Regions from separate parts of the Crystallibacter crystallopoietes genome, predicted to be linked through region 2. Evidence: riboswitches for the same ligand, from Rfam matches in the RefSeq annotation. Region 2 holds a riboswitch; each other region holds the start of a gene.

Region 1 (5,528 bases), 2.1 Mb from region 2:
ATCAGCTGGGGGAGTTCGGGCAAGGCCTGCCGGGCCCAGCCGGGCACCTCGGTCTTGGCGCACAACGCCTCGCAGATGACCAGCACGAAACGGTCCACCAGCCGGCGCAGCGGTGCGGTGGTGTGGGCGTATGGCGCGGCGATCGCCGCCTGGGTCTGTTCCTGCGGCACCTCGCCATCGAACGGTGTGTAGCCGGCACCGCGGAACAGCGACCCGGCGGCGTTCATCAATGCCAGCTGTTTCGGATCCGCGGTGTTGAGGCCGCGCAGATATTCGCCGTAGGCAATTCCCTCCGGCCAGGGGTGGCCCAGCGCCTTGGTCTGGCGGCGGAAGCGGGCCTCCGACTCCTCGTCCGGAGCGGGCATGGTGCGCAGGATCCCTACCTTGCCCTCGAGCATGATTTCCGCTGCCGCCATGCCGGTCATCAGCGAAATCTGGGCGTTCCAGTCCTCGACCGGCCGTGCGGGCCTCGCCACGATGAAGTAATGGCGGCCGTCATGGGCTATTTCCTCGTCCGGCAGGTTCAGGCTGGCGCCGCCGCGCTGCCGCTCCAGCTCGATGCGCTTCCGCCCTACTTCTTTGAGCAGCTGCAGATAGACCGGCGCTTCGCCGGAATCGATGTCCTGCTGGACCTGTTCGTAGTTCAGCTTGGCGCGGCTGCGTATTCTGGCCCGGCGCAACGAGACCGTACTGACGACCGCGGCGGCGTCGAGCTCGAATTCCCACACGAAGGCGCTGCGGTCCTGGTCCGGGAGGAGGCTGCCGGCGTCTTCGCTGATTACCGGCGGGTGAAGCGGAATGCGTCCGTCAGGAGCGTAGATGGTCTGGCCGCGCCGTCGCGTCTCAGCGTCAAGTTCACCGCCGGGAGCAACAAAAGCGGGAACATCGGCGATGGCATACCAGAGCCGGTAGCCCCCGCCGTCGCGCTCGATGTACATCGCCTGGTCCAGGTCGGTGGAGCTCGGTGGATCGATGGTGACAAAGTCCAGGGCGGTCAGATCCGCGGCAGGCATGGGCAGTTGCGCCACGGCCTTCTCGGCCTCCGCGATGACCGAAGGGCTGAACGCCGCAGGAAGTTCCAGCTCGGTGCGCAGTTCCTTCAGCACACGGGCGAGCAGATGCTGCGATTCATTAACTCTGGCGTCAACGTGTGAATACGGCACAGGCTCAGCCTATCGCCACAGCGCCGCAGGTGGGGCGTTAGGGTAGTGCTCATGAGTTCCGAAGGATCCTTCCCCGCTGATCGTCCGGCCACCAGCAATGGGACAGGAGCGGAACAGCTGCAGCATGTCGTTGATCTTTACGGCGTCATGGCCTACGGCGAGCTGTCCGCCTTCGAGCGGTTCTCCTCGGACGCCCGGTTCTCACCGACTTTGAAAGACCGCGCTGATCTCGGACGCCTAGCCGTTGTCGAATTCGGGCACTTTGAACTTGTCAGCGCCGAGCTGGCCCGCCTCGGCGTCGACGTGCAAGTTGCCATGGCGCCCTTCCAAGCTTCGATCGACGCGTTCCATGAGCGGACGCGGCCCGGAGACTGGTACGAATCGTTGATGAAGGCCTATGTTACCGACGCCGTCTCGGGAGATTTCTACCGGGCGATCGCCGACCGGCTGGATCCCGATACACGCGCGCTGGTGTCCAGGATCAAAGAAAACGAAGACCAGCTGACCTTGCTCACCACCCGGCTGCGCAGGGCGCTGGAACATGACGAGCGGCTGGCCTCGAGGCTTGCCCTGTGGGGCCGGCGGCTGGTCGGCGAGGCGTTGACGCAGGCGCAGCGCATCGGGATCGAGCGCGCCTTCCTGGGCGCCCTGCTGGGGCTGGATGACCCGGCCGCCCAGCAGACCGTTACGGCGGAACTCTTTGCGGAACTCACCCGGAACCATTCCCGCCGGATGAATGCCTTGGGCCTGACCGCCTAAGCGTTCAGGCAGCCCGGCGGGTGGAACCAGCGGCTACAGCGGCGGCAGCGCGGACTTCAGCGCCCGGGCGGCCTCCGCGGGATCATCGGCATCGGTGACGGCACGGACGACGACCACGCGTTTGGCCCCGGCCTCCGTCACCCGGTCGATGTTGTCCAGATCGATGCCGCCGATCGCAAACCACGGCTTGCCGGAACCCGTCTGCCCCTGCTGGGCGGCAGTAAATTCCACCAGCTGAAGACCGACGGCGGCCCGGCCCGGCTTGGTCGGAGTGGCCCAGAGCGGACCGGTGCAGAAATAGTCCAGGGTGTCATCGGCCAGGGCGGCTGCTGCCTGTTCCGGAGTGTGCGTGGAGCGGCCGATGGCGGCAGCGGGCCCGAGCAAAGAGCGCGCCGCGGCCGGCGGCAGGTCCTGCTGGCCGACGTGGAAGACCGGCGCCCCGGCCACCGCAGCCAGATCCGCCCTGTCATTGACGGACCACGGCTTCGCATGCCGGGCGGCAACGTCGGCGAGCACGCCGAGCAGCTCCAGCTCCTCGGCGGCGTCGAGGGTCTTGTCCCGCAACTGGATGATGTCCACGCCGCCGGAGTAGGCAGCATCGAGGAACTGCTCGAAGTCCCCACGGTCGCGGCGCGCGTCGGTGCAAAGGTAAAGCTGGGCAGAGGAAAAATCCATACCTGCAACCATAAGGCAAACCGCGCAAGGAACTCCGCGGTGGCGGGACGCCGGCTTGCGGCAGCATGTGACGACGGCGAAGCCGCGACTATGGCTACACTGGAGAAAACACTGCGGGAGCCTGATACGCGGCACGTGCGGCAATTGCCGGCGGCCGACAGGCTGAGAGGGTGCCTGGCACCGACCGTCGAACCTGATCCGGGTCATGCCGGCGTAGGGAAGGAAGCTCAAAGTTGTCCAAACATATTGCCGTCATCGGTGCGGGCATAGTGGGACTGGGTATCGCCGCAGAAGCCACCCGCCGCGGCCACCGTGTCACCGTCATCGATCCCGCTCCCGGCGCGGGCGCCACCTACGCCGCCGCCGGCATGCTGGCCCCGGTCAGCGAATTGCACTACCAGGAAGAGCGGTTGCTCGCGCTGACCCGTGAGTCCGCCCGGCTTTACCCCGGGTTCATTGCAGGGCTGGGGGAGACCGGCTACCAGGAAACCGGGACCTTGGTGGCCGCTTTCGACGCCGCGGACCGCGCCGCGCTCGCAGACCTGAAACAGGCACAGCTGGCCGAAGGGCTCGAGGTTCATGAGATCACCAGCCGCGAGGCCCGCCGGCTCGAACCCAGCCTGGGCCCGGCTCTGACCGGCGCCTTCTACGCACCGGGAGACCACCAGGTGGATCCACGGGCCCTTGCCGCAGCGTTACTGAAGATGCTGCGGAACTCAGGCGCCGCCGTCGTTAGTGAAAAGGCGGCCGGACTCCTCACGGATGCTGACGGCAGCGTTGCTGGCGTGCAGCTGGCAGGCGGCGAGGCCATCGAGGCAGACGAAACGGTGGTGGCGAACGGGCTTGCGGCCGCCGCACTCTCCGGCCTGCCCGAAGGGCTGCGGCTGCCGCTGCGTCCGGTGTACGGGGACATTCTGCGGCTGCGCGTGCCGGCAGGCCTGCAGCCGTTCCTCACCTCCACAATCCGGGGCATCGTACGCGGGCACCCTGTTTATCTTGTCCCGCGCGGGGACGGCACGGTGGTAATCGGAGCCACCCAGCGTGAGGACGGCTCCGCGGACGTGTCGGCGGGCGGGGTGTACCAGTTGCTCCGTGACGCCCAGACGCTGGTGCCGGCAGTTGCGGAACTCGCGCTCGAACAGATGACCTGCCGCGCCCGGCCGGGAACACCGGATAACGCGCCGTTGCTTGGGCGGGTGGCGGCAGGGGCGGAGGAGCTTCCGGGGCTGGTAGTTGCTACCGGATTCTTCCGCCACGGAGTGCTGCTGACGCCGGTTGCGGCCAGGATCTGCGCCGATCTCATCGACGGGGTGCAAATCTCCGCCGAGCTACTGCAATTCAATCCCGACAGGTTCAGCAATATGACCAAGGAGAGTCACGTATGAAGATCACCGTCAACGGCAGTCCGCACACCTTGCCGACCGCGCCGACACTGCTCGAACTGGTGGCCGGGACCACCGGCCGCGAATTGACGGAGGACGGGCGGCCGGCCGACGGCGGACGGCTCGGTGTGGCTGTAGCGCTGAACTCTGAGGTGGCGCCGCGCGGCAGTTGGGCCCGGACCGTGCTCGCCGACGGCGACGGCGTGGAACTCGTGACCGCAGTACAGGGAGGCTGAATAATGGATGAACTGATGATCGACGGAGTCAGGCTCGGATCGCGCCTGATCATGGGCACGGGCGGCGCGCCGAGCCTGGATGGTTTGGGCGAGGCCCTGCTGGCTTCCGGAACGGAACTCACGACGGTAGCGATGCGCCGCTACGCCGCCGGCACTGGCACCTCGGTCTTCGACCTGCTGGAACGCAATGGTATCCGGGTACTGCCGAACACGGCAGGCTGCTACACGGCGCGGGAGGCGGTAATGACCGCCGAGCTGGGGCGTGAAGCCCTGGAAACGAACTGGGTGAAACTCGAAGTCATCGCGGACGAAGAGACACTGCTGCCCGACGCGGTGGAACTCGTGGAAGCAACCGAGGCACTGGTCAACCGCGGGTTCAAGGTCTTCGCGTACACCAATGACGACCCGGTGCTGGCCCGCCGGCTCGAGCTGCTGGGTGCTGCCGCCGTCATGCCGCTGGGTGCTCCGATCGGTACCGGACTGGGGATCCTCAATCCGCACAACATCGAGTTGATTGTCTCGCGCGCCGGGATTCCGGTAGTGCTGGACGCCGGCATTGGCACGGCGTCGGACGCGGCGCTGGCCATGGAGCTGGGCTGCGACGCCGTCCTGCTGGCCACGGCAGTGACCAGGGCCCAGCATCCGGTCCGGATGGCCGAAGCCTTCAAACATGCGGTCATGGCCGGTAGGCTGGCGGCAACAGGCGGCCGGATCCCCAAACGGGAGCACGCTTTGGCTTCATCATCGTTTGCAGGCCGCCCTGATCTCTAGCCACAGGAGGAGCAATGGGCGCCGAGGACAAGCTGGACAGCAAGCAGATCGATGAACAGCTCAGGACGCTGCCGGATTGGCGCCACAGCGAAGGCGCGCTGGTCACCGTCTTCAAGCTCGAGAACGGGCGGGCTGCGCTCGATTTCATTGCCGGGGCGGGAGAGCTGGCCGAGGAGGCCAATCACCATCCGGACCTCGACTGGCGCTACAACAAGGTCTTCATCCGGCTGACGTCACATGATGCAGGGTCCGCGGTAACAACCCGCGACGTCGCTGCAGCCACTTCGTTAAGTGAGCTTGCCATCCGGCTGGGAGCCACGGCCCAACCGGACAAGTACCCGGCCTGACGGCCAGGTACCCTCCGGCGGGTCAGCGCAAGGCTTCGGTCAGGCGCTCCACGTCCGCGGCGACGCGACGTCGTCCGACCAGGAGCGCCGTCAGCCAGGCCACGGGAACGGCCAGCACCATGGGCAGCAGCCAACTCAGATGCTCCGCGCCGGGCTGAGAGCCAAGGTCTGCGAACATCAGGATGAGCCACAAGA
Region 2 (5,528 bases):
CCGCGAGGCCGGCCACGAGGTGCGCATCGCCAAGATGCCGGTTGCCGCCATCCCGCGCGCCCGCACACTGGGCCAGACCGAGGGCGTGTGGAAGGCCGTGCTGGACCGGAAGACCGGCAGCATCCTGGGCGTGGCGCTGCTGGGCACCGAGGCCAGCGAAGCCATCGCCGTGGTCCAGATGGCCATGCTGGCCGGCCTGGATTTCACTGCGGTACGGGACGCCGTCATCACCCATCCGACCATTGCCGAAGGTCTGAATCTGCTCTTCACCCCGGCTTACCTGGAGGATTGAGCCAGCCGGGACGGCAACCACGCCGGGCAGCCGGCGGAGATTTATTCAGCTGCGCCGGCGCTCTCGGAAGACCTCGTCCTGCCTACCGTGCCGCAGCGCCTGGTCCCATTCGGCGATGAATCCGTCGAGGGTGCCCTTGCTCGTCGGCGGCAATAAACAATGCCATGTCCTGATCGGCGGTTTCCCTGCGGGTGACGGCCCAGATCTCCTCGTACCGGCCGGCACGCCCGGCTTCCCGCAGGACGGTCCGGAACCGGCGGCTGTAGTCCCGCTCCTCCGGCCGACCGAAGCGCTCTGACTTCAGGTACACAAACGCGAGCACCGCAACCACGGCTCCGCCAATAACCACGGTTCCAATCAGCGCGATCCCATCCGGCAGCAGGAGGGAAAGGACCCACCAGAGCAGGCCCAGGAAAACCATCAATGCCCCAAGGACGATGATCACCGCTCCAGATTAGCCCTCCCGAACAGGGACCGCGGCGACCGGGAACGACCTCGGCAGCCCGCTTCAGGATGACCGGCTCCTGGCCGCCCGGCTACGGCGCGCCGATCTCCGCTGCGTCCCCTCAGTTTGAGGGTGTCCGCCTTCCCGGGCCAGGCCTACGATGAGCCCTACACCGGCTCGCACCATGAGTTCCCTGCAGCAGCAAAAGAAGGATCCGTCATGGAATGTATTACTTGGTTTGTGCCCATCCTGCCCGGGAAGCTTGAAGCGTGGAGAGCTTTCGTGGAGGAGATCAACGGTCCGCGGAAGGACGATTTCGCCAAGTCCAGGCAGCGCCTCGGGGCCAGCCGCGAAGTGATCGGCCTGGTCCAGTCGCCCGAAGGAGACTTTGCCGCCTTGTTCCATGAGGGCGAAAGCGTCGCCGGAGGGTTCAGCATGCTGGCCGGCTCGGATGATCCCTTCGACGTCTGGTTCAAGGACAAAATTCTCGAGCTCCATGGGGTCACCAAGGAGATGCTGGCTCAGGGACCGCCTTCTCAAGTGGTGATGGACTACCGGGCGTAACGACGTCGAGCTTCATAGACCGATTGGAGGTGGCGTTGCTGCAGTAACCCGCTCGCGCAGGTAGACTCGCACGCAGTGACACGGGGTGCCCCTTTCGGGGCTGAGAGTAAACCCGTTGAACCTGATCTAGTTCGTACTAGCGAAGGGATGTCATGCAGCGGCTGCCGTGCGGTGCGCTGCACCCATCTTTTCGCCTTATTCAAGGTGGAGAACCTCTATGCAGCTCGCAGAACAGACCGTACTGGTAACCGGCGGCGGCCGTGGCCTCGGCGCTCGGATCGTCGCAGCCTTCGCGGAAGCCGGCGCCCGGGTAGTCATCAATTACCGCAACAGCGGCTCGGCAGCCGAGGAGCTGGCCGCCAAGTTCGGGCCGGAACAGGCCCTGGCTCTTCGTGCGGACGTCACCGATGCCGGGCAGGTGGCGGAGCTGTTCAGCCGTGCCGAAGCCCATTTCGGCGGCGCAGTAACCACGGTGGTCAATAACGCGCTGGCGGATTTCTCCTTCAACGGGGATGCCCGCTCCAACGCCGCCGATATCTCGTGGTCCGAGTTCGAAACCCAGTTTTCCGGCAGCGTGCGCGGCGCGCTGAACACCGCTCAGCAGGCACTTCCCGGCATGCGCGGCCACCGGTTCGGCCGGATCATCAACATCGGCACCAACCTCTTCCAGAATCCGGTGGTGCCGTACCACGACTACACGGCCGCCAAGGCGGCCCTGCTCTCGCTGACCCGGACGCTGGCGGCGGACCTGGGCCAGCACAACGTCACCGTCAACATGGTCTCCGGCGGGCTGCTCCGCACCACCGACGCCAGCGCTGCCACACCAGATGAGGTCTTCGACCTGATCGCCGCCTCCACCCCGCTGCGCAAAGTAACGACGCCGGAAGAACTGGCCGACGCGGTACTGTTCTTCGCGTCGCCCTGGGCCCGCTCGGTGACCGGGCAGAACCTGATGGTCGACGGCGGACTGGTGATGAACTAATGGCGGCGCGGCAACTGCACTTCAACGCGTTCCTGTTCGGCTGCGGCCACCACAGCGCCGCCTGGCGCCGGCCGCAATCGCCCATTGAACAGCTCGGCGACATCGCATTCTACGAGCGGCTGGCCCAAACCGCGGAGCGAGGCCTGTTCGATGCTGTTTTCTTCGCCGACGGGCACTCAACCGGCAACCTGGGCGCGGGGCCGCTCTGGCATCTGGAACCCCTCACCGCGCTGTCAGCCATGGCCCGGGCCACCAGCAGGATCGGCCTGGTCAGTACCGTGTCGGCCACCTTCTACACGCCCTTCCACGCCGCCCGCATGCTGGCCTCGCTGGACCACATCAGCGCCGGGCGCATCGGTTGGAACGTCGTCACATCGATGTTCGACGCCGAGGCACGCAACCACGGCATGGCGGCCATTCCCGGACATCAGGAACGCTACGACCGCGCCGCCGAATTCATCGACGTCGCCCAGCGGCTGTGGGATTCCTGGACCGACGACGCGCTCGTCCTCGACCGGCAGGGCTACTACGCGGATCCGGCCGAAGTTGCGCCGCTCCACCATTCAGGACAGCACTTTCTGGTGGACGGCCCGCTAACCGTCCCGCGCTCCCCGCAGGGCCGGCCGGTGCTGTTCCAAGCCGGTGCCTCGGAGCAGGGACGCGACCTCGCCGCCCGCTATGCCGAAGGCATCTACGCCGTCGCCTACGATCTGGCCAGCGCGCAGGCCTACTACGCGGATGTGAAGCGCCGCATCGCCGCAGCCGGGCGGAACCCGGACAAGGTTGCCGTCATGCCTGGCCTGGTGACTTACCTCGGGACAACGACGGCGGAAGCCAAGGCCAAGCAGGCCGAAACCGATGCGCTGCTGCCCACGGAACACTCTCTGGCCCAGCTGGGCACCTTCATCCAGCAGGACTGCAGCGGCTGGGAGCTGGACGCGCCCGTGCCAAGCCTCCCGCCGGCGTCGGAATTCACCGGCCCGCAGGGCCGCTACACCACCATCCTGCGCATTATCGACGCCGAAAAGCCTACGGTGCGCCAGTTGCTCGGAAGGCTGGCGGCCGGCGGCGGACACTGCACCATGACCGGCACGCCCGAACAGGTGGCGGACCAGATCGAGCTTTGGTTCACCTCCGGCGGCGCGGACGGATTCAACCTGATGCCGCCGCTGCTGCCGGATTCCCTGAACGAGTTTGTGGACCGCGTCATTCCGGTGCTGCAGCGCAGGGGGCTGTTCCGCACCTCCTACACCGGCAGCACGCTGCGCGAGCATCTGGGACTGGACCGCCCGGCCGTCGGCGACTTCGCTTTATAGACTGGACCCGTGCCTCCTATCGACGCCGGAGCCGGCCGCTTCGCCCCCAGCCCCTCGGGCGAACTGCATGTAGGAAACCTGCGCACCGCCATCCTTGCCTGGCTCTTCGCCCGCAGCACCGGCCGCGATTTCCTGCTGCGGATCGAGGATCTGGACCGAGCCCGCGCCGGAGCGGAAGACAAAGTACTCGAGGATCTGGCCGCCGTCGGGCTTACATGGGATGGCAACGTGCTCAGCCAGACGGACCGCTTCCCCCTCTACCGCGCGGCCATCACCGCCCTGGCCGACGCGGGTCGGGTCTACGAATGCTTCTGTACCCGCAGGGAGATCGCCGAAGCCCCCAGCGCTCCGCACGCCCCGGCCGGCGCCTACCCCGGAACCTGCCGCAACCTCAGCGATGCAGAACGCGAACGACGGCGGCAGGAGCGTCCCGCTGCGCTCCGGCTGCGCGCCGGGGTCACCGAATACACCGTGACCGACCGGCTGCACGGCGAGTACACCGGCGTCGTCGACGACCTGGTGCTGCTGCGCAACGATGGCGTGCCGGCCTACAACCTCGCCGTCGTCGTCGACGATGCGGAGCAGGGCATCGACCAGGTGGTCCGCGGCGATGACCTGCTCAGTTCCACGCCCCGGCAGGCCTATCTGGCGTCCCTGCTCGGCCTGGCGCCGGTCGAATATGTCCATGTGCCGCTGGTGTTGAATACCCATCACCGCCGGATCGCCAAGCGCGACGGCGCCATTTCCCTGCGCACCCTCGCGCTGGCCGGGATTGGTCCCGGCACGGTGCGGGACATGGTCCTGCGCTCGGTCGGCCTCCCGGCCGGGCCGCTGGAGCAGGTACTCGAGGCGTTCTCACCCGGTCAACTGCCCACCGAGCCGTGGATCTTCGAACCGCCTGTGCTCGACCTGCACTAAAAAATTCCGCAGCTTTCTTACTTGAGCAGCGCCACGTCCGAGACCAGTTCGATGTGGGCCTGCATGGCTGCGGCGGCCAGGTCCGGGTCCTGGGCCTTGATGGCATCGGCAATCTTGCGGTGGGACGCTAGAGACTGCTCCGGGCGGCCTGGCTGTCCTAATGATTCAAGGCGCGTTTCGAGAACCATTTCGGCGATAAACGTCATGAGCTGCGCGAGCACCGGCGAGTGCGCGGCCTCCGTTACTGCCTGATGGAAAAGTTCGTCTCCGTGGGCGCCCCGGTCCCCCTTGCCGACTTCGTCTTCCATGACGCTCAAGGCTTTCTCAATGCCGGCCAGATCCTCGTCTGTCCGTCTCGTTGCTGCCAAAGCGGCCAGCTTCACCTCCAGGGTGCTGCGCGCTTCAACGATCTCGGGCAACCTGTTCTGATGCTCACGCAAGTCCCGAAGCACAGTGGCAATGCTGGGCCGGTAGACCAGGACCGCGCCCGTGCCGTGCTGGACGCTGATTACGCCGAGCACCTCCAGAGCCACGAGCGCCTGCGCCAGCGTGGCACGCGAAACGCCAAGCTGTTCCGCCAAGTCACGCTCGGCCGGAAGGTGATCACCCGGCCCCAACTGCTCGGACTCAACGTAACTCAGGATTTGCTTCATCAACTGCTCATAGAGCCTTGGCCGAGCTACCCGGCCCAACAGTGAAACAGGCTTTTCAGACATAGCGTTCCTCCCCACATCGGAATTGCCTCCACAGTACACCTATTGACAAGAGACTCAGTGTCTAGGAGGCTAGGCCAGTGAGCCAGTGAGTTATTTCACTACAAAATCTTCTGGAGGAACGCCGATGTCCGCTCCTGTCTTATCAATCATCGTTCTGGCGGCGATGTTCCTGATCGCCACAGTCCTGCCCATCAACATGGGCGCACTCGCCTTCGTCGGCGCCTTTCTGCTCGGGGCAGTTTTTTTGGGGATGGACACTGACGCCATCCTGGCCAACTTCCCCGGCGGCCTCTTC
Region 3 (5,528 bases), 1.5 Mb from region 2:
GCGTGCCGCCGCCCTGGCATCCTTGCGCTCCTGCTGTTCCTGGCGCTTCTGGCTGCGCGTGGGACGGCCGCTGAAATCGTCGAGCCGGATGTCGGTCCCGCGCGGTGCGCCGGCCAGCAGCTCGGCGCCGCCCATCATGGTCGGCTCCCAGTCGAAGACAACGGCGTCGTCTTCGCCGATGACCACGGTGGATCCCGGCACGGCTCCGGCCTTGAAGAGTTTGTCCTCGACACCCAGTTTGGCCAGGCGGTCCGAGAGGTAGCCGACGGCCTCGTCGTTGTTGAAGTCAGTCTGCTTGACCCAGCGCTCCGGCTTCTCGCCGAGCACCCGGTACAGCGGCTCAAGGTTCTTCTCTTCCTTGCGGATGATGAACCCTGCTTCGTTGACGGCCCGGGGCCGCAGGACAACCTTCACCGGCGCCGGCGCGGCTGCCGCCTCCTGGCGTGCCGCGGCGACGATGTCCGCCATGGCAAAGCTCAGCTGGCGCAGTCCCTCATGGCTGACCGCAGAGATTTCGAAGACTTTATAGCCGCGCTTCTCCAGTTCGGGCCGGACGAATTCCGCCATGTCCTTGCCGTCGGGCACATCCACCTTGTTCAGCGCCACCAGCCGAGGGCGCTCGTTCAAGGGCACGACGGCGCCGTCGGCACCGGCGTAGCTGAGGTCGACGGCGTAGGCAGCCAGTTCCGCCTCAATGGTCTCCAGGTCGGAAATCGGGTCGCGGTCGGCTTCCAGGCTGGCGCAGTCGAGAACGTGCACCAGGGCGGCGCACCGCTCTACGTGGCGCAGGAATTCGTGGCCCAGGCCCTTGCCTTCGCTGGCACCGGGGATCAGCCCGGGCACATCGGCGACGGTGAACCGCACGTCGCCGGCCTGGACGACGCCCAGGTTGGGCACCAACGTGGTGAAGGGATAGTCGGCGATCTTCGGCCGCGCGGCACTCAGGGCCGCAATCAGGCTCGACTTACCGGCCGAGGGGAAGCCTACCAGCGCGATATCCGCCACGGTCTTCAGCTCCAGGACGATGTCCCGCTCGTCGCCGGGGACCCCCAGCAGGGCAAAGCCAGGAGCCTTGCGCTTCTGCGACGACAGCGAGGCATTGCCCAGCCCGCCCTGGCCGCCAGCCGCCGCCACGTACTCGGCGCCTTCGCCAATGAGGTCGGCCAGCACTTCGCCGTCCTTGGTCTTGACCACGGTGCCGTCCGGGACAGGCAGGATCAGCGTTTCGCCGTTGCTGCCATGGCGCATATCGCCCTTGCCGAAGTCGCCGTTGCTGGCGTGCCGGTGCGGTGCGTGGTGGTAGGACAGCAGGGTGGTGGTCTGCGAGTCGACCCGCAGGATGACGTCGCCGCCGTTGCCACCGTTACCGCCGTCCGGACCGCCCAGCGGCTTGAACTTTTCACGCTTGACGGAAACACAGCCGTGGCCCCCGGTTCCACCGGATACATGCAATACAACCCGGTCAACGAAAGTTGCCACGTTTATCTCCTTTTACTTCAGGTGATCCCGGTTCACACCGGATGTGCCCATCAGTGATTCTAGTCTGGTTAAACACCAGTGAGGCGGACCCGCGGCCCGCCTCACTGGAAAGCTGTATTACTGCCGAAAATTACTCGGCAGCTGCTGCAGCAACGATGTTCACAACGCGGCGTCCGCGGCGAGTACCAAACTCAACCGCACCGGCCTCGAGGGCGAACAGGGTGTCGTCGCCGCCACGGCCGACGTTGGCGCCCGGGTGGAAGTGGGTGCCACGCTGGCGGACGATGATCTCACCAGCGGAAACAACCTGGCCGCCGAAGCGCTTTACGCCCAAACGCTGAGCGTTGGAATCGCGACCGTTGCGAGTGGAGCTCGCACCTTTCTTATGTGCCATTTGCTATGCCTACCTTTTGTGTCTATGGAAACTGTTGGAAGCCTGCCGACCGCAATTACGCGATGGAGGTGACCTTGACCTTGGTCAGTTCGGAACGGTAGCCCTGGCGCTTCTTGTAGCCGGTCTTGTTCTTGAACTTCTGGATGACAATCTTCGGCCCGCGAAGATTCTCAATGATCTCTGCAGTGACCTTGACCTTGGCCAGCTCATCAGCTGCGGAGGTAACCTTGTCGCCATCGACCAGGAGCAGCGCGGGCAGCTCGAAGGTGCTACCGGCTCCACCGGGGACGCGGTCAAGGGTTACGAGGTCTCCAACGGAAACCTTTTCTTGGCGGCCGCCTGCGCGGACAATCGCGTACACCACTTGGGAACTCACTTCTCTCGACGTTTAATACAGTTATGCGCTTTGAATACAGGCGGTAAAAGGATGCCTGCCAGCACTGTGCAGTGACGCCTACGGGATTTACCCTTCGAAGGCGTTCGCACCGAAGATCAAGATTACGCTATTTCCGCTATTTCCTGCAAATGACGCCCCCGCGGCGCGCCGCGGAACTGCGCTGTTAGCCCGGCCACACCGGTTGTGGTTCAAGCATAAAGCCTCGGCGCATCGAAAAAGTGGAGCTCATAACGCGCCGAATGCTCGAAGGCGGCCATCATCCGTTCGCGTTCCTGCTCCGGCAGCTGCTGGGCAGCCGCGTCCATGATTGCCACGGCCTGCCGGGTGGCTTCCGCAAATTCCTCGTCCGCATAAGTCTCGATCCACGCGCCGTACGGGTGACCCGCGGCTCCGGCGGACTTGTACCGGTCATACAGTTCACCGCCTACGTGGGCATACAGCCAGTAGCACGGAACCACAGCGGCCACCAGCTCCGCGTAGCTCCCCGCGGCGCTAACGGCAAGCAAGTGGTCCACGTACGCCTTGGTGACCGGCCCCTGTTCCGACTGGACGCCGCGGCCGGCGAGCCATTCCCGGTGCAGCTGAGCCTCGACTTCGATGCAGTTATGCGCGCTCTTGGCCCAGAAAAGCTGTTCCTGCTCGGTCGGCGCCAGCGCGCTGGCACGGGCCAGTGCCCGCGAGTAGCCATTAAGGTAGCGCGCGTCCTGGGCCAGGTAGTAGCCGAACTGCGCTTCGCTCAAGGTCCCCGCCGCGAGCTGCCGCACAAAATCCAGCTCCATGATCTCGGCCCGGATGCCGGCGGTGCGTTCCCAGACTTCCGTGCTGAACCGGTCCGCCGGACGCGGCGTGTGCTGGTGGAAATGGTGGATGGGCCCGCTGCCCTTCCCGACCTCCAGCTCGTCAGCGCGCACCAGCGCACCGAACAGCCACTCCTTGACCTCTTTGAGCGACTCCGTCCAGTCCCCCGTCCGGGCCTGCACCGTGGCCATCGCTGCCGAGAGCGAGCAGCCGGTCCCGTGCGTGTTTTTCGTCCGCACCCGCCCTGAACGGAATTCAACCACCTCGCCCGCCAGCCGGCCGTTCACATCCACCAGCGCATCGGGGCAGTCCTCCGCGGGCAGGTGTCCGCCCTTGACCAGAACCATCACGCCATGCCGGCGGGAGAGCTCCCTCCCCTGCGCCAGCGCCTCTTGCCAGTCTGCGGCAGGCGCGGCACCGAGCAGCACCGCCAGCTCCGGCAGGTTCGGCGTCACGAGGTGGGCCTGGTTGAGCAACAGGCGCAGCGCTTCCTCCGCTTCCGCAGCCAGCAGCCGGTCGCCGCTGGTGGCCACCATCACCGGGTCCAGGACAACGACGGCGGGGCTCACCTCAGCGAGCCAGCGGCCTACCGTGCCAATCACCTCGCTGTCACCAAGCATGCCGATCTTCACCGCATCGATGCAGACGTCGTCGCTGACCGCGGTGAGCTGTTCGGTGAGGAATGACGCCGGCGGCGTGTGGACGGAGCGCACGCCTTGGGTGTTCTGCGCTACCAGGGCGGTCACCGCGGCCATACCGTAGCCGCCGTTCGCTGCGATGCTCTTCAGGTCCGCCTGGATCCCGGCGCCGCCGGACGGATCGGTTCCTGCAATGCTCAAAACCCTGGGGGTGGTTCGAATGGTCATGGCTGCTCCGTTGCTGCTCAGGGCGGAACACGCACGGCAGAATTCCACGCTGGCCAGCCAGCGGCCCGAAGACTGCAGCGACATCCCTCCGCCAGTCCTAACTGGTTCAGGTTCAACGGGTCTAAAATCTCAGCCAGCCAGTCGCTGGCACCCCGTGTCACTGCTGCCAGCCTAATGCATCAGGGGCGGTCCTTTCGACATGAAAGGACCGCCCCTGTTACTAGCAGCAATTACTCAGTGTGGGATCAGAGTTCCGACGCGGGAACTCCGACTCCCAGAATGACCGGCTGCACCGGAGTCTTTTTCTCGGCATCAGGCTTGGCCCCAGCTTCTTCATGGCCCGCCGACGCATCGGCGCCGCCCGCTCCGGAGGCCGGCTGAACTGCCGGGGCCGCCTTCGCGGACTGCTCCATGCCGTCACGCTGCTCAATGGGGGCTTGATTCGCGGATCCCTGGGGGCTGCTTGCGGCACGACGACGGCGGCCGCGGCGCTCCGGCGGCGCCGTCACCTCAGGTTTTGCCTCCGGAGCCGGCGTCGGCGTCACCTCAGGCTTTCCCGCAGGTTCCGGTTGCGTTTCCGGCTCCGGCTCCGTGACGATCTCCGGGCTGACCTTGTTGAAGGCATCCGTCAGGCTCGCCAGCGTCAGGACCGGCTCTTCGCGGGCCGCTACCGGGCTGTGTTCGGCGCGGGGCAGCACAACCTTTTCGCCGTTGATGGTCAGGACCGGAGCCTCGGGGGTTGCAGCCGGTTCCGCCTTGCGGGCCGCCTCGTGTTCCTCGGCCTCATGGGCGGCGTGGGTTGCGGCGGCGATGGAGGCCAGTGCGGCACGGGCCGCCTGAGCCTTGGCTTGCCGCTCGGCGTCGTCCTCATGCTCCGGTTCCACAACATTGTCCGGCGTCGAGGGCGCAGCGCCCTGGTTGTTCTGGCTCTTGCTCCGGCGCTTTTCACTGCGGGACGGCTTCTCCGGCCGCCCCGGCTTTTCAGCGCGGACAAGGTGCTGGTGGTGCTCAGCAGCCACCGCGGCACGGCGGTGCTCCAGCGGTTCGTCGTGGGTGACCACGCCGCGGCCGCCGCAATGCTCGCAGTTCTCGCCGAAGACCTCCAGCAGCCCGGTGCCCATCCGCTTGCGGGTCATCTGGACCAGGCCCAGCGACGTCACTTCGGCTACCTGGTGCTTGGTCCGGTCCCGGCCCAGGCATTCGACCAGTCGGCGCAGCACCAGATCGCGGTTGGCCTCGAGCACCATGTCGATGAAGTCGATGACGATGATGCCGCCGATGTCGCGCAGGCGCAGCTGCCGGACTACCTCTTCGGCCGCCTCCAGGTTGTTCTTGGTGACGGTCTCTTCGAGGTTGCCGCCGGAGCCGGTGAACTTGCCGGTGTTGACGTCCACCACGGTCATGGCTTCGGTACGGTCGATGACCAGCGACCCGCCCGAGGGCAGGAAGACCTTGCGCTCGAGGGCCTTGTGGATCTGCTCGTCGATCCTGTTGGCCGCGAAGATGTCGTCCGCGCCGGTCCACTTCTCCAGCCTGTCCACGAGATCCGGTGCCACATAGGTCACGTAGGCCTCGATGGTGTCCCAGGCCTCTT

What was found. A riboswitch is a leader RNA that binds a small molecule or an ion and turns the genes downstream of it on or off. The one in region 2 is predicted to bind thiamine pyrophosphate.
Region 1: linked by a shared signal. The riboswitch ahead of thiO (glycine oxidase ThiO) and the one ahead of AC20117_RS12900 (3-oxoacyl-ACP reductase) in region 2 are both predicted to bind thiamine pyrophosphate.
Region 3: linked by a shared signal. The riboswitch ahead of thiD (bifunctional hydroxymethylpyrimidine kinase/phosphomethylpyrimidine kinase) and the one ahead of AC20117_RS12900 (3-oxoacyl-ACP reductase) in region 2 are both predicted to bind thiamine pyrophosphate.

What each region holds. Positions count from the first base shown of each region.
Region 1 is NZ_CP018863.1:122,825-128,352, reverse strand. Features, by position in the region: gene AC20117_RS00585 (RNB domain-containing ribonuclease) at 1-1,163, opposite strand, end outside; gene AC20117_RS00580 (ferritin-like fold-containing protein) at 1,215-1,922, shown strand; gene thiE (thiamine phosphate synthase) at 1,956-2,597, opposite strand; TPP riboswitch at 2,701-2,834, shown strand; gene thiO (glycine oxidase ThiO) at 2,831-3,982, shown strand; gene thiS (sulfur carrier protein ThiS) at 3,979-4,215, shown strand; gene AC20117_RS00560 (thiazole synthase) at 4,219-4,986, shown strand; gene AC20117_RS00555 (4a-hydroxytetrahydrobiopterin dehydratase) at 5,001-5,333, shown strand; gene AC20117_RS00550 (hypothetical protein) at 5,356-5,528, opposite strand, start outside.
Region 2 is NZ_CP018863.1:2,742,038-2,747,565, reverse strand. Features, by position in the region: gene AC20117_RS12915 (dihydrolipoyl dehydrogenase family protein) at 1-292, shown strand, start outside; gene AC20117_RS12910 (hypothetical protein) at 375-737, opposite strand; gene AC20117_RS12905 (hypothetical protein) at 957-1,301, shown strand; TPP riboswitch at 1,373-1,466, shown strand; gene AC20117_RS12900 (3-oxoacyl-ACP reductase) at 1,519-2,283, shown strand; gene AC20117_RS12895 (LLM class flavin-dependent oxidoreductase) at 2,283-3,599, shown strand; gene gluQRS (tRNA glutamyl-Q(34) synthetase GluQRS) at 3,609-4,517, shown strand; gene AC20117_RS12885 (FadR/GntR family transcriptional regulator) at 4,535-5,233, opposite strand; gene AC20117_RS12880 (SLC13 family permease) at 5,358-5,528, shown strand, end outside.
Region 3 is NZ_CP018863.1:4,228,289-4,233,816, forward strand. Features, by position in the region: gene obgE (GTPase ObgE) at 1-1,479, opposite strand, end outside; gene rpmA (50S ribosomal protein L27) at 1,610-1,873, opposite strand; gene rplU (50S ribosomal protein L21) at 1,929-2,237, opposite strand; gene thiD (bifunctional hydroxymethylpyrimidine kinase/phosphomethylpyrimidine kinase) at 2,459-3,934, opposite strand; TPP riboswitch at 4,001-4,099, opposite strand; gene AC20117_RS19495 (Rne/Rng family ribonuclease) at 4,180-5,528, opposite strand, start outside.